One region of the Streptomyces sp. WMMB303 genome, then DNA from elsewhere that is predicted to be linked to it. Evidence: riboswitches for the same ligand, from Rfam matches in the RefSeq annotation. Region 1 holds a riboswitch; each other region holds the start of a gene.

What was found. Region 1 has a riboswitch for cyclic di-AMP ahead of P2424_RS22060 (M23 family metallopeptidase). Riboswitches for the same ligand answer to the same signal wherever they lie in the genome.
Positions count from the first base shown of each region.
Region 2: another riboswitch for cyclic di-AMP. It lies ahead of P2424_RS16670 (LysM peptidoglycan-binding domain-containing protein); the one in region 1 lies ahead of P2424_RS22060 (M23 family metallopeptidase).
Region 3: another riboswitch for cyclic di-AMP. It lies ahead of P2424_RS14490 (peptidoglycan DD-metalloendopeptidase family protein); the one in region 1 lies ahead of P2424_RS22060 (M23 family metallopeptidase).

Region 1 is NZ_JARKIN010000001.1:5,000,495-5,003,920, forward strand. Features, by position in the region: gene P2424_RS22050 (bifunctional GNAT family N-acetyltransferase/acetate--CoA ligase family protein) at 1-440, opposite strand, end outside; gene P2424_RS22055 (HPr family phosphocarrier protein) at 610-891, shown strand; gene P2424_RS22060 (M23 family metallopeptidase) at 1,015-1,836, opposite strand; cyclic di-AMP (ydaO/yuaA leader) riboswitch at 1,851-2,006, opposite strand; gene P2424_RS22065 (pitrilysin family protein) at 2,222-3,426, opposite strand, start outside.
Region 2 is NZ_JARKIN010000001.1:3,745,710-3,749,135, forward strand. Features, by position in the region: gene P2424_RS16660 (ABC transporter ATP-binding protein) at 1-321, opposite strand, end outside; gene P2424_RS16665 (helix-turn-helix domain-containing protein) at 488-1,087, shown strand; cyclic di-AMP (ydaO/yuaA leader) riboswitch at 1,617-1,793, shown strand; gene P2424_RS16670 (LysM peptidoglycan-binding domain-containing protein) at 1,798-2,565, shown strand; gene P2424_RS16675 (glycosyltransferase family A protein) at 2,791-3,426, shown strand, end outside.
Region 3 is NZ_JARKIN010000001.1:3,252,373-3,255,798, forward strand. Features, by position in the region: gene P2424_RS14485 (aldo/keto reductase) at 67-1,014, opposite strand; gene P2424_RS14490 (peptidoglycan DD-metalloendopeptidase family protein) at 1,206-2,456, opposite strand; cyclic di-AMP (ydaO/yuaA leader) riboswitch at 2,468-2,672, opposite strand; gene P2424_RS14495 (PP2C family protein-serine/threonine phosphatase) at 2,860-3,426, opposite strand, start outside.

The DNA of each region.
Region 1 (3,426 bases):
GCGAAGCGGCGGATGCCGCGCTCCCGGGCCACGGCACCGATATGTTCGAGGAGAGCCGAGGCCACTCCTCTGCCCTGCTGGTCGTCGCGGACCAGGAAGGCGACCTCGGCCTCGTCGGCGGGCTCGCTCGCGGGGCGGCCGAGGTCATCGATGCGGTCATAGCGCACGGTCGCGATGAACTCACCGCCGATGGTCGCCGCGAGGCCGACGCGGTCGACGTAGTCGTGGTGCGTGAAGCGGCGCACGTCGCGGTCGGACAGCCGTGGGTAGGGCGCGAAGAAGCGGTAGTACTTGGACTCGTCCGACACCTGCTCGTAGAAGCTGACCAGGCGCTCCGCGTCGTCCGGGGCGATCGGCCGCACCCGGGCCGTACCGCCGTCGCGCAGCACGATGTCCGCTTCCCAGTGGGCCGGGTAGGCGCGCTCCTCGGGACTCGGCATGAGGCCAGCGTACGGCGGAGGGAGGGCGCGTGCTCAGGGGTGTCCGGAGGCGTCGTATCGTCGGCGGCCGGAGCACCGTCTCCCGGGGACGCCGTCGCGGTTCACGGAGGACTCGGGCGACCGTGCAAGACTGGTCTAGACAACCTCGTACGACTCGAAGGGCAACACCATGGTTGAGCGCCGCGTCACCGTCGGCTGGGCCGAGGGGCTGCACGCCCGCCCCGCCTCCATCTTCGTCCGCGCCGCGTCGGCGACCGGAGTGCCGGTCACCGTCCGGAAGGCCGAGGGCACTCCCGTCAACGCGGCCTCGATGCTCGGCGTACTCGGCCTCGGCGCCGAGGGCGGCGAGGAGATCGTCCTGGCCTCCGAGGCGGACGGCGCGGAGGCGGCTCTGGACAGGCTGGCCAAGCTGGTCGCGGACGGGCTGGAGGAGCTTCCGGAGACGGTCTGAGCAGCTGGCCGGCCCCGGCCCCCCGCGGCCGCCGAAGCGGGCGGCACCGCAGGCCGCATGCGGCAAGCCCCCGGTCCGGTCACCGGGGGCTTGCCGCATGCGGTGCTGAGAGGGACTTCGGCCTCAGACCTTCACACCGTGCTTGCGCAGGTAGGCGACCGGGTCGATGTCCGAACCATAGTCGGGACCGGTGCGGGCCTCGAAGTGCAGATGGGGGCCGGAGGAGTTGCCGGTCGAGCCGGAGAGCCCGATCTGCTGACCCGAGGTGACCTGCTGGCCGACCGAGACGCCGATCGAGTTGAGGTGGCCGTACTGGGTGTACGTGCCGTCCTTGTGCTTGATCACGATGTTGTTGCCGTAGGCACCGCCGTTCCCGGCCTCCACGACCTCACCGGCGGCCACCGAGTGGACCGGGGTGTTCATCCCCGCGTGGAAGTCGATCCCGGTGTGGCTGCCGGACGACCACATGCCGCCGCCCTGCTGGTAACCGGTCGAGACATAGGAGCCCTCGACGGGCAGCACATAGGCGTTGAGCTTCGCACGCTCGGCCTCCCGCGCCGCCTTGCGCTTGGCCTCGCGCTCCTTCTCCGCTTTCTCGGCCGCCGCCTTGCGCCGGGCCTCGTCGGCCTTCCGCTTGGCCTCCGCCTTCGCCTCGGCGGCCGCCTCCTTGGCCTCGGACTCGGCCTTGGCCTGCTCGGCCCGGAGGGCCTGCGCGGACGCCTGCTCGTCCAGCGTCTTCGAGATCGGGCCGCCGACGGCCTCGCTCACCTCGGCGTTCTGCTGGAGCGGCGCGGTGTTCTGCCCGCCGCTCGCGGCGAAGGCGGGGGAGGCGATGGACCCGACGACGCCCACGGTGGCGAGGCCGGCTATACCGGCCGCCCCGCCCGCGGTCCTGCGGGCCTTGCTCGGACGCCTGTGCTTGCCGGTGGCACGGGTGAACGCCATAGGGAGGCGTACTCCTTTCCTTCCTTCTCGCCTACCGGGTTAGCTGACGGGTTCGGAGCAGGAAGGTCTCCTACGGACCGCCTCTTGCGAGGCCGTCCGATTCACCCCAATGGGACGTGGGTCCCCGGTCCCCCTCGGCCGCTGCCTCGGGGATTCGGCGATCGCGGTCCGTCGGCCGCGGGTGCGGTCACTTCTGACGGACAGCGGCAACGACGCTAATCGGGGCCAACTCCGAGCGGCAAACGAATCCCTGGCTTTGTCACGTACGCCACACTCCAACTCACCAGCAACCGCAACGAAAGCGGACATCACAAAGGGCCCGGAAGGAGCAATTCCTCCTCCCGGGCCCCACTTCCGCCCCCCGACCGACGCCCGTCGGCCGGGCTCAGCCGCCGGTGACCACCTTGACTTCGCCGATGCCCAACTCCCGGACCGGATCGGCGATCTGGGAAGCGTCACCGACGAGCACCGTCACCAGCCGGTCGGCCGGCAGCGCGCTGACGGCCGCCGCCGTGGCCTCCACCGTGCCTGTCTCGGCCAGTTGGGCGTAGAGCCGGCCCTGGTAGTCGTCGGGCAGGTGCTCCTCGACCTGATCGGCCAGCGTCTCCGCGACGGCCTGGGCCGTCTCGTAGCGCAGCGGAGCGACCCCCACCAGGTTCCGCACGGCCACGTCCCGCTCCTCGTCGGTCAGCCCCTCCGCTGCCAGCGTCCGCAGCACCTGCCACAGATCGGCCAGCGCGGGACCGGTCACGTCCGTGGCCACCGAGCCGCTGATGGCCAGCAGCGCGGCCCCGCTGCCGTCCTCAGCCGAACGCAGCACATGCCCGAACGCGCGGACCCCGTAGGTGTAGCCCTTCTCCTCGCGCAGCACCCGGTCCAGCCGCGAGGTGAGGGTGCCGCCCAGGCAGTAGACGCCCAGCAGCTGCGCGGGCCACACCCGGTCGTGCCGGTCCGCCCCGACCCGTCCGATCAGCAACTGCGTCTGCACCGCACCGGGCCGGTCCACGATGACGACCCGGCCGGTGTCGTCCGCGGTGATCGGCGGCATCGCACGCGAGTCGACCACAGCGCCCGTCCAGCCGCCCAGCGTCTCGGCGAGCGCCGCCTCGACGCCGCCGTCGCGGAGCCCGTCCAGATCGCCGACCACCACGGCGGTCGCCGTCGCGGGCCGCACATGGGCCTCGTAGAAGGCCCGTACCGCGGCCGCGTCGATGCGCCGCACCGTCTCCTCGGTGCCCTGCCGGGGCCGCGACATCCGCGACTCGGCCGGGAACAGCTCGCGGGAGAGCTCCTTGGCCGCGCGGCGGGCGGGGTTGGCCAGCTCGTGCGGGATCTCGTCCAGCCTGTTGGCCACCAGCCGTTCGATCTCGCTGTCGGGGAACGCCGGGGCACGCAGCGCGTCCGCGAGCAGCCCCAGCGCCTTGCGCAGCCGCGAGACGGGCACCTCGAGCGACACCCGCACACCGGCGTGGTCGGCGTTCGCGTCGAGCGTGGCACCGCAGCGCTCCAGCTCGGCGGCGAACTCCTCCGCCGTGTGCTTGTCCGTGCCCTCGCTCAGTGCCCGGGCCATGATGGTGGCGACGCCGTCCA
Region 2 (3,426 bases), 1.3 Mb from region 1:
GTTCTGCTCGGCCGTCAGGGACGGCAGCAGATGGAACGCCTGGAAGACGAATCCGATGCGGTCGCGGCGCAGCAGCGTCAGCCGGGTCTCGTCGAGCCCGGTCAGCTCGGTCCCGCCCACCGCGACCGATCCCGAGGTGGGGCGGTCCAGCCCGGAGGCGCACTGCAGCAGAGTCGACTTCCCGGATCCCGAGGGGCCCATGACGGCGGTGAACGTGCCGTGGCCGAAGTCGAGGGTGACGTCGTCGAGCGCGGTGACGGCTCCGGCACCGGTGCCGTAGCGGCGGGTGACGTGCCGCATGCGGACGGCTTCATCGGCCATGTGTCTGTCCTGACGTGTTCGAAGTGGTCGGCGCGGGAGCGGCGCGAGTGCACGCCGGTCACGCCGGGCGGCGAGGCCGGTGATGGTGCTCCGGGCCCACTGAGCATTGCAGAGAAACCTCTGCACAGGAAGCTCTGCACAGTTTTCTCTGCGATAGGCTCGGGGTATGACCGAGTCGTCGCACCAGGACCGCACCGCTTCCCACCAGGGGCAGCACACCGTCAGCGACCCCGCGACCCTGAAAGCACTGGCGCATCCGCTGCGCCTGAAGATCCTGCGCAGACTGGCCGCCGCGGGCCCGGCGACCGCCACCGCACTCGCCTCGGCTCTCGGCGAGAACACCGGGACGCTCAGCTACCACCTGCGCCGGCTGGCCCGGGCCGGCCTCGTCGAGGACGACCCCGACCACGACGCGAACGGACGCGAACGCTGGTGGCGCGGCGTGCGCGGCACGGACGTGCGGCGCCCCTCCCGGGCGGGCCTGCCGGGCGCGGAGCGCGCCATGGCCGAGGAACTGGACCGGGCGCACCTGCAGGAGGACATCGAACTGGTCCGGCGCCACGCGGACCGTCCGGCCGAGGACGACGAGTGGGTGTCCGGCTCCCGCAGCACCCTCCACCTCACACAGGAGGAACTGCGGGAGTTCCACGACGCCTACCTGGAGCTGCTGCGACGCTTCCGGCGCGACCGCACCGAAGCCGGACCGGGCACCCGGCCCATCGCCGTGCGCTGGTTCGGGGTCCCGCTCGACGGCCCCCAGGACTGACACCACCGCCGCGACATCGCGAACGCTTCCGGTGCGCGCGGCCGGGCGCCCACCACCCGGCCGCGCCCCGGCCGCTCCGGACCACCCCCGCACCCCCGCACGCCGATATACGATCGCGCTTAGTAGAATTGCTCCGTGCGGTGCCTCCGACCCCCCACGGGATCCGGCAACCGGCTGCATTCTGCGGTATTCACCGGCAATGTCCGGATATACAGGACTTGCCCTTCCCGGTCGTACGCTGTGTCGGGAAACACACCAGCCGGACCCGGAAATCAGCAAGATCTTCTGACAGCTCATCAGGAAGCCTTTCCATAAGAGCCTTTCGAAGGACCGGAAGGTTCGGCTTTTCACGCACAGAAAATGATCCACAGCATAGCGTTGAAGAATTGCTAGATCATTTCCAGCGGCTGCCCCGTTCGGGAATCACGCGCCTTGATCCGGGCAATCCATTGTGTTTCTGTGTCCTGGCTCCGGCCTCCATGAACGGCCGGAGTTCCGCTGCCGGGGCGCCGAATCCTGCCGCCCGGCTAGGAAATTCGCACCAGTACCGCGCGGCAGGAGCGGGGGACCCACTTATGTGCCGAGCCGCACTTCGCGGCCCGGCTAGGGGTGAAGTCATGGCCGCTGTGCCTCGGCACAGCGGATATGGCCGGGCAACTCCAGCCCGAATCCGACAGCTCACCTCGCAGGCGCTAGGAGAGGACACCCCCATGTCTCGTGGCCTTCACGCCCGTCATCCGTTCCGCGCCCGCCGCCTCCGGCTCTCGATCGCCCTCGCCGCCGGCGGTGCGGGCATCGCCGCTCCCCTGCTGGCCGCGGGCAGCGCGCACGCCGCCCCGGCGCAGGTGCAGGAGCAGACGCAGTCCGCACGGTCCGGCGCCGCCGCGCAGGTGAAGACCGAGCAGGAGCCCAGCTCCTACACCGTCGTCAGCGGCGACACCCTGTACCGGATCGCCCTGGACCACGACATCGAGGGCGGCTGGAACACCCTCTACGAGGCCAACAAGAAGACCGTCGGCGGCGACCCGGACCTGATCCTGCCCGGTCAGAAGCTGACGCTGGACGCCGCCTCGAAGCCTGCTGAGAACAGCGACGCCACGCCCGAGCGCGCCGACCGCAGCTCGGCCGAGCGCACCGGCGGCGTGCACAAGACCCAGTCCACCAATCTGGACGGCTGGATCAACGAGGCGCTGACCATCATGAAGCAGCACGGCATTCCCGGCACCTACGAGGGCATCCACCGCAACATCATCCGGGAGTCCGGTGGCGACCCCAACGCCATCAACAACTGGGACATCAACGCCCAGAACGGCACGCCCTCCATCGGCCTGCTCCAGGTCATCAAGCCGACCTTCGACGCCTTCCACGTCGAGGGCACCGCCTACGACCAGCGGGACCCGGTCGCCAACATCGTCGCGGCCTGCAACTACGCCGCCGACCGCTACGGCTCGATCGACAACGTGAACGGCCCCTACTGAGCCGAAGCACCCATGCGGCGACTGCCCGCCACCCTCGCGGTGGCGGGCAGTCGCCGTCTCGGCACCACCGGCCGGCGGGCCACCAGGGGGCGCCCTCCCCCGCCCCGGTCGCCGTACGCACCGGAGCGTGCACCCTCCGTCCGACGCCCGCCGCGCCGCGGCCGGCGTTCACCCGAACACCGCTTTCCTCTGGCGCGGGTACGCCCGAATGGCCACCGTCGAGCCATGAGCGAGAACAGAAATATTGTGAGCGTGATAACGCCCGCTTACAATGCGTTGCCCTGCATCGAGCGCTGCGTCGAATCGGTCGCACACCAGTCCTTCGACTCCGGCGCCACCGAGATGATTGTCGTCGACGACGGCTCGACCGATGGCACCTCCGCCATTTTGGATCGGCTGTCCGCACAGTATCCGAGTCTTCTGCGGGTGATCCGCCAGGAGAACTCCGGGAGCCCCTCGGGTCCGCGCAATGTCGGTCTGGATCTCGCGAGCGGTCGGTACGTATTCTTCCTCGATGCCGACGACTACCTGGCCCCCGAAGCCCTTCAACGGCTCACGACAGCGGCCGAGGTGAACGCATCCGATGTCGTACTCGGCCGAATGGCCTCGGAAGGACGCCGGGTGCCGCGCTCCATGTTCCGCGCGAACCAGGCCGATGCCGATCTGTTCACCTCCCGCGTCTACTGGGCGCTTTCCGCGCAGAAACTCTTCCGCAAAGAGCTGCTCGACCGGCTGCAGTTGCGCTTCGACACCGGTCTGCGGATCGGCGAGGACCAACCCTTCACCGCGCTCGCCTACTTGCGGGCCCGCCGTATCTCGGTGGTCGCCGACTACGACTGCTACTACCTGGTCCGACGCCCC
Region 3 (3,426 bases), 1.7 Mb from region 1:
CCGCCCGCTCGCCGTGTCACCGTTGCGGCCTGCCGCCGTGTCATCGTGCGGCCTGCCGACGAGGCGCTACGCGGACGCGTCCGTCAGCAGGCGGAGTTCGTCGTTGGTGAGCCGCAGGTCGGCGACGGCCAGCAGGGCGGGGAGCTGGTCGACCGCTCGGGCGCTGGCAATGGGGGCCGTGACGGTCGGCTGCGCGGCGAGCCAGGCGAGCGCGACAGTGGCCTCGGACGCCTGGTGCGCGGCGGCGACGGTGGTCAGTGCGGCGAGGACGCGCTGGCCCCGCTCGGTGGCGAGCAGCTGCGCTGCCTTGCCCGCGCGTGCTCCCTCGGGGACGGCCTCGCCGGGACGGTACTTGCCGGTGAGGAATCCGGAGGCCAACGCGTAGTACGGCAGGACGGCCAGCGACTCGCGTCGGGCGAGCTCTTCCAGTTCGCCCTCGTAGGTGTCGCGGGAGACGAGGTTGTAGTGCGGCTGGAGCGCCACATACCGGGCGGCGCCCTCCCGGTCGCTGAACGCGAGCGATGCGGCTAGACGGGCCGGCGAGATGTTGGAGGCGGCGATCTCGCGGACCTTGCCCTCCCTGACCAGGTCGTCGAGGGCCGAGACGATGTCGGAGACCTCGACGGATTCGTCGTCGAAGTGCGTGTAGTAGAGGTCGATGCGATCCGTCTGCAGGCGGCGCAGCGAATCCTCGCAGGCGGCTTTGATGGTGGCGGGGGCGAGTCCCATGTGGTCCGGGTGGCGGGCCACCTTGGTGGCGACGACGACGTTGTCGCGTACGGAGGGGCCACGTGCGGCGAGCCACTCACCGATGACGGTTTCCGACTCGCCGCCCCTGTTGCCCTCCACCCAGGCCGAGTAGCCGTCGGCCGTGTCGATGACGTTGCCGCCCGCGTCGGTGTAGGCGTCGAGCACCGCGAACGAGGTGGGGGTGTCCGCCGTCCACCCGAAGACGTTGCCGCCGAGCACCAGCGGTGAGACGGACAGTTGACCGATCTTCCTGTCGGCATTCATCTGCATGCCGCGACCGTAGCGCGGGGGCGGGCGGTCCCGCAGGCGCGCACACCGGGCGGCCCGGACGTCGCGCCCCGATGCCGGTCCGTGTCGGGGGCACGCGTGCGGTGCGGTCAGCTGTGACTCCCGTGTCCGTGCTCAGACCCCTGAGTCCCTTGTCCGTGCTCGGACCTTGACGTGCTTGTCGGCGCTCAGACCTTGACGCCCTTGTCGCGGAGCCACGGCAGCGGGTCCACCGGGTCGCCGCCGTGCGGGCGGACCTCGACGTGCAGGTGGGGGCCCGTGGAGTTGCCGGTGGAGCCGACCCGCCCGATCACATCGCCGGTGCCGACCTTGTCGCCGGCCGATCTGGTCATGGACGAGAGGTGGCAGAACCAGAGTTCGGTACCGTCCTCCAGCCGCAGCACGACGCGGTAGCCGTACGAACCGGCCCAGCCGGCCTCCTTGACCGTTCCGCTGTGGACGGCCTTGACGGGCGTGCCGTTGGGGGCGGCGAAGTCCTGTCCGGTGTGGTCGCTCTGCCACATGCCGCCCGCCTGGCCGAATCCGGCGCTGAGCTGGAAGGAGGCCAGCGGTGCCGTGTAGCTGCGGGCGAGTTCGGCGCGGCGGGCCGCTTCGGCCTTGCGCTTCCGCTCGGCTTCCGCCTTGCGCTCCTGCTCGGCGGCGGCCTCGCGCGCCCGCTCCTGCTTCGCCTCTTCGGCAGCGGCGGCCCGTTCCGCGGCCTCCGCCGCGGCCGCGCTCGCGGCCTGCCGGGCCGCCTTCTCGCGGGCTTCCTCGTCCGCCGCGGAGCGGTGGCGTTCGGCCTGTTCGAGGATGCGGGCCCGCAGGGCCTCGCCCGCGTCGGTGCGGCCCGCCGCCCTGTCTTCGTCGGAGAGCCCGGCCTGGGTGAGGGGAGCGGCTTGCGCGTCCCCGGCGCTGCCGGAGCCCGTCGCACCGTCGGCGTCCTCGGAGAGCAGGCCGCCGATGCCGGGCAGGTCCTCGGCGTCGGGCAGCCGGTCGGGGATGCTCCGGAGCGCGTCGGCGGCGGTGTCCACGTCGGGTACGGATATCGTGCCGGGGTCCCGGTCCTGGGCGGTCGCCATACCGCCGGCGCCGACGGCTGCGATCATGCCGACCCCCAGGACGGTGCCGCCCCGCGCCACGCCTCCGGCGCGCTGCTTGGCGACCCGGTGCCGGCCCCGTACCGGAATCGCGGAGTCCTCGGAAGGGTTCCAGTCCTCCCACGGCTCGTCACCGGCTTCACTCGCGTCCTTGTGCGGCGGCATGGGGCCGGGGCCCGGGCCGGCGGAGTCGCCGTATGTGGACGGTCCCGGGACGGGGCCGCGGGGCGCGGCCTGGCCGTAGGGCGCTGCCGGGCCTGCGTGGCCGGCCGGGTCGGTGGGTGGGGCGTACGCGTCCGTCTGGGACGCATGGCCGACGAAGCCCTGGGATCTGGAGGCCACGGGGGCGCTCTCCTTTCCTTCCTTCTCGCCTACCGGGTTAGCTGACGGGTTCGGAGCAGGAAGGTCTCCTACGGGCGTCCTCTCGCAAGGGCGTCCGATTCACCCCGTCCCCCTCGTCCGGCTGACGAGGAGGGGTGGTTCCCCGGTTCCCACGGTGCTGTGCGGCCGATCGGGTGCTGCTGTTGCACCGCGTGCGGGATTCGGCGACGGCGCACGGTGCCGTCTTCCGTGACGGCAGTGACGACCGTGCTGCGTTATCGGACGTTAATAGAACTGCGCCCGGGATTCCAAGCCGTTCCCCGTAATTGACGTGAGTCCCGCCTCGGTCTCCACCGGCCCCCTCCGTGCCTGCCCGGCCCGCGCGGCGTCCTGCGGTGGGGGCGCGCCGGCCGGCGCACCGGGCTCAGGCGTCGCGCGATGTGTCGCCCGGGGTGTCGCGGGCGACGGCGAGCAGGGCCATGTCGTCCGCTGACCGGCCACCGGTGTGGGCCGCGACATCGACGAGGACCGCCGCCAGCAGCTTCTCCGGATCGGCGAAGGAGGCGCGGGAGAGGCGCTCGGCCGGCTGGTAGAAGTCGCCCTCCGGGTTGCGGGCCTCGGACAGGCCGTCGGTGTAGAGGAGGAGCTGGGCGCCGGGCGGGAAGACGAACTCGTCCACCTGCTGAGGCGATACGGCCAGGTCCGTCATGCCGAGCGGGAGTGCGGGGATGGTGGGCTCCAGCAGGGCGGCCCGGCCGCGGTGCAGCAGCACCGGAGCGGGGTGGCCACGGTTGAGGACGCGCAGGACGACCTGCTCCTCTGCGGCTCTCTCCTCCGCGGCCGCGCTGCCTTGGCCACCACCCGCTGCACCCGGTGCGCGCGGCCCACCCGGTGCTTCCGGAGTGGTCGGGGACGCTCCGGGCGCGGGAGGATTCGGGGGCTGCGTGCTCGGGTCGACGACCTCGACCAGTACCGCCGTGCTGAAGTCCTC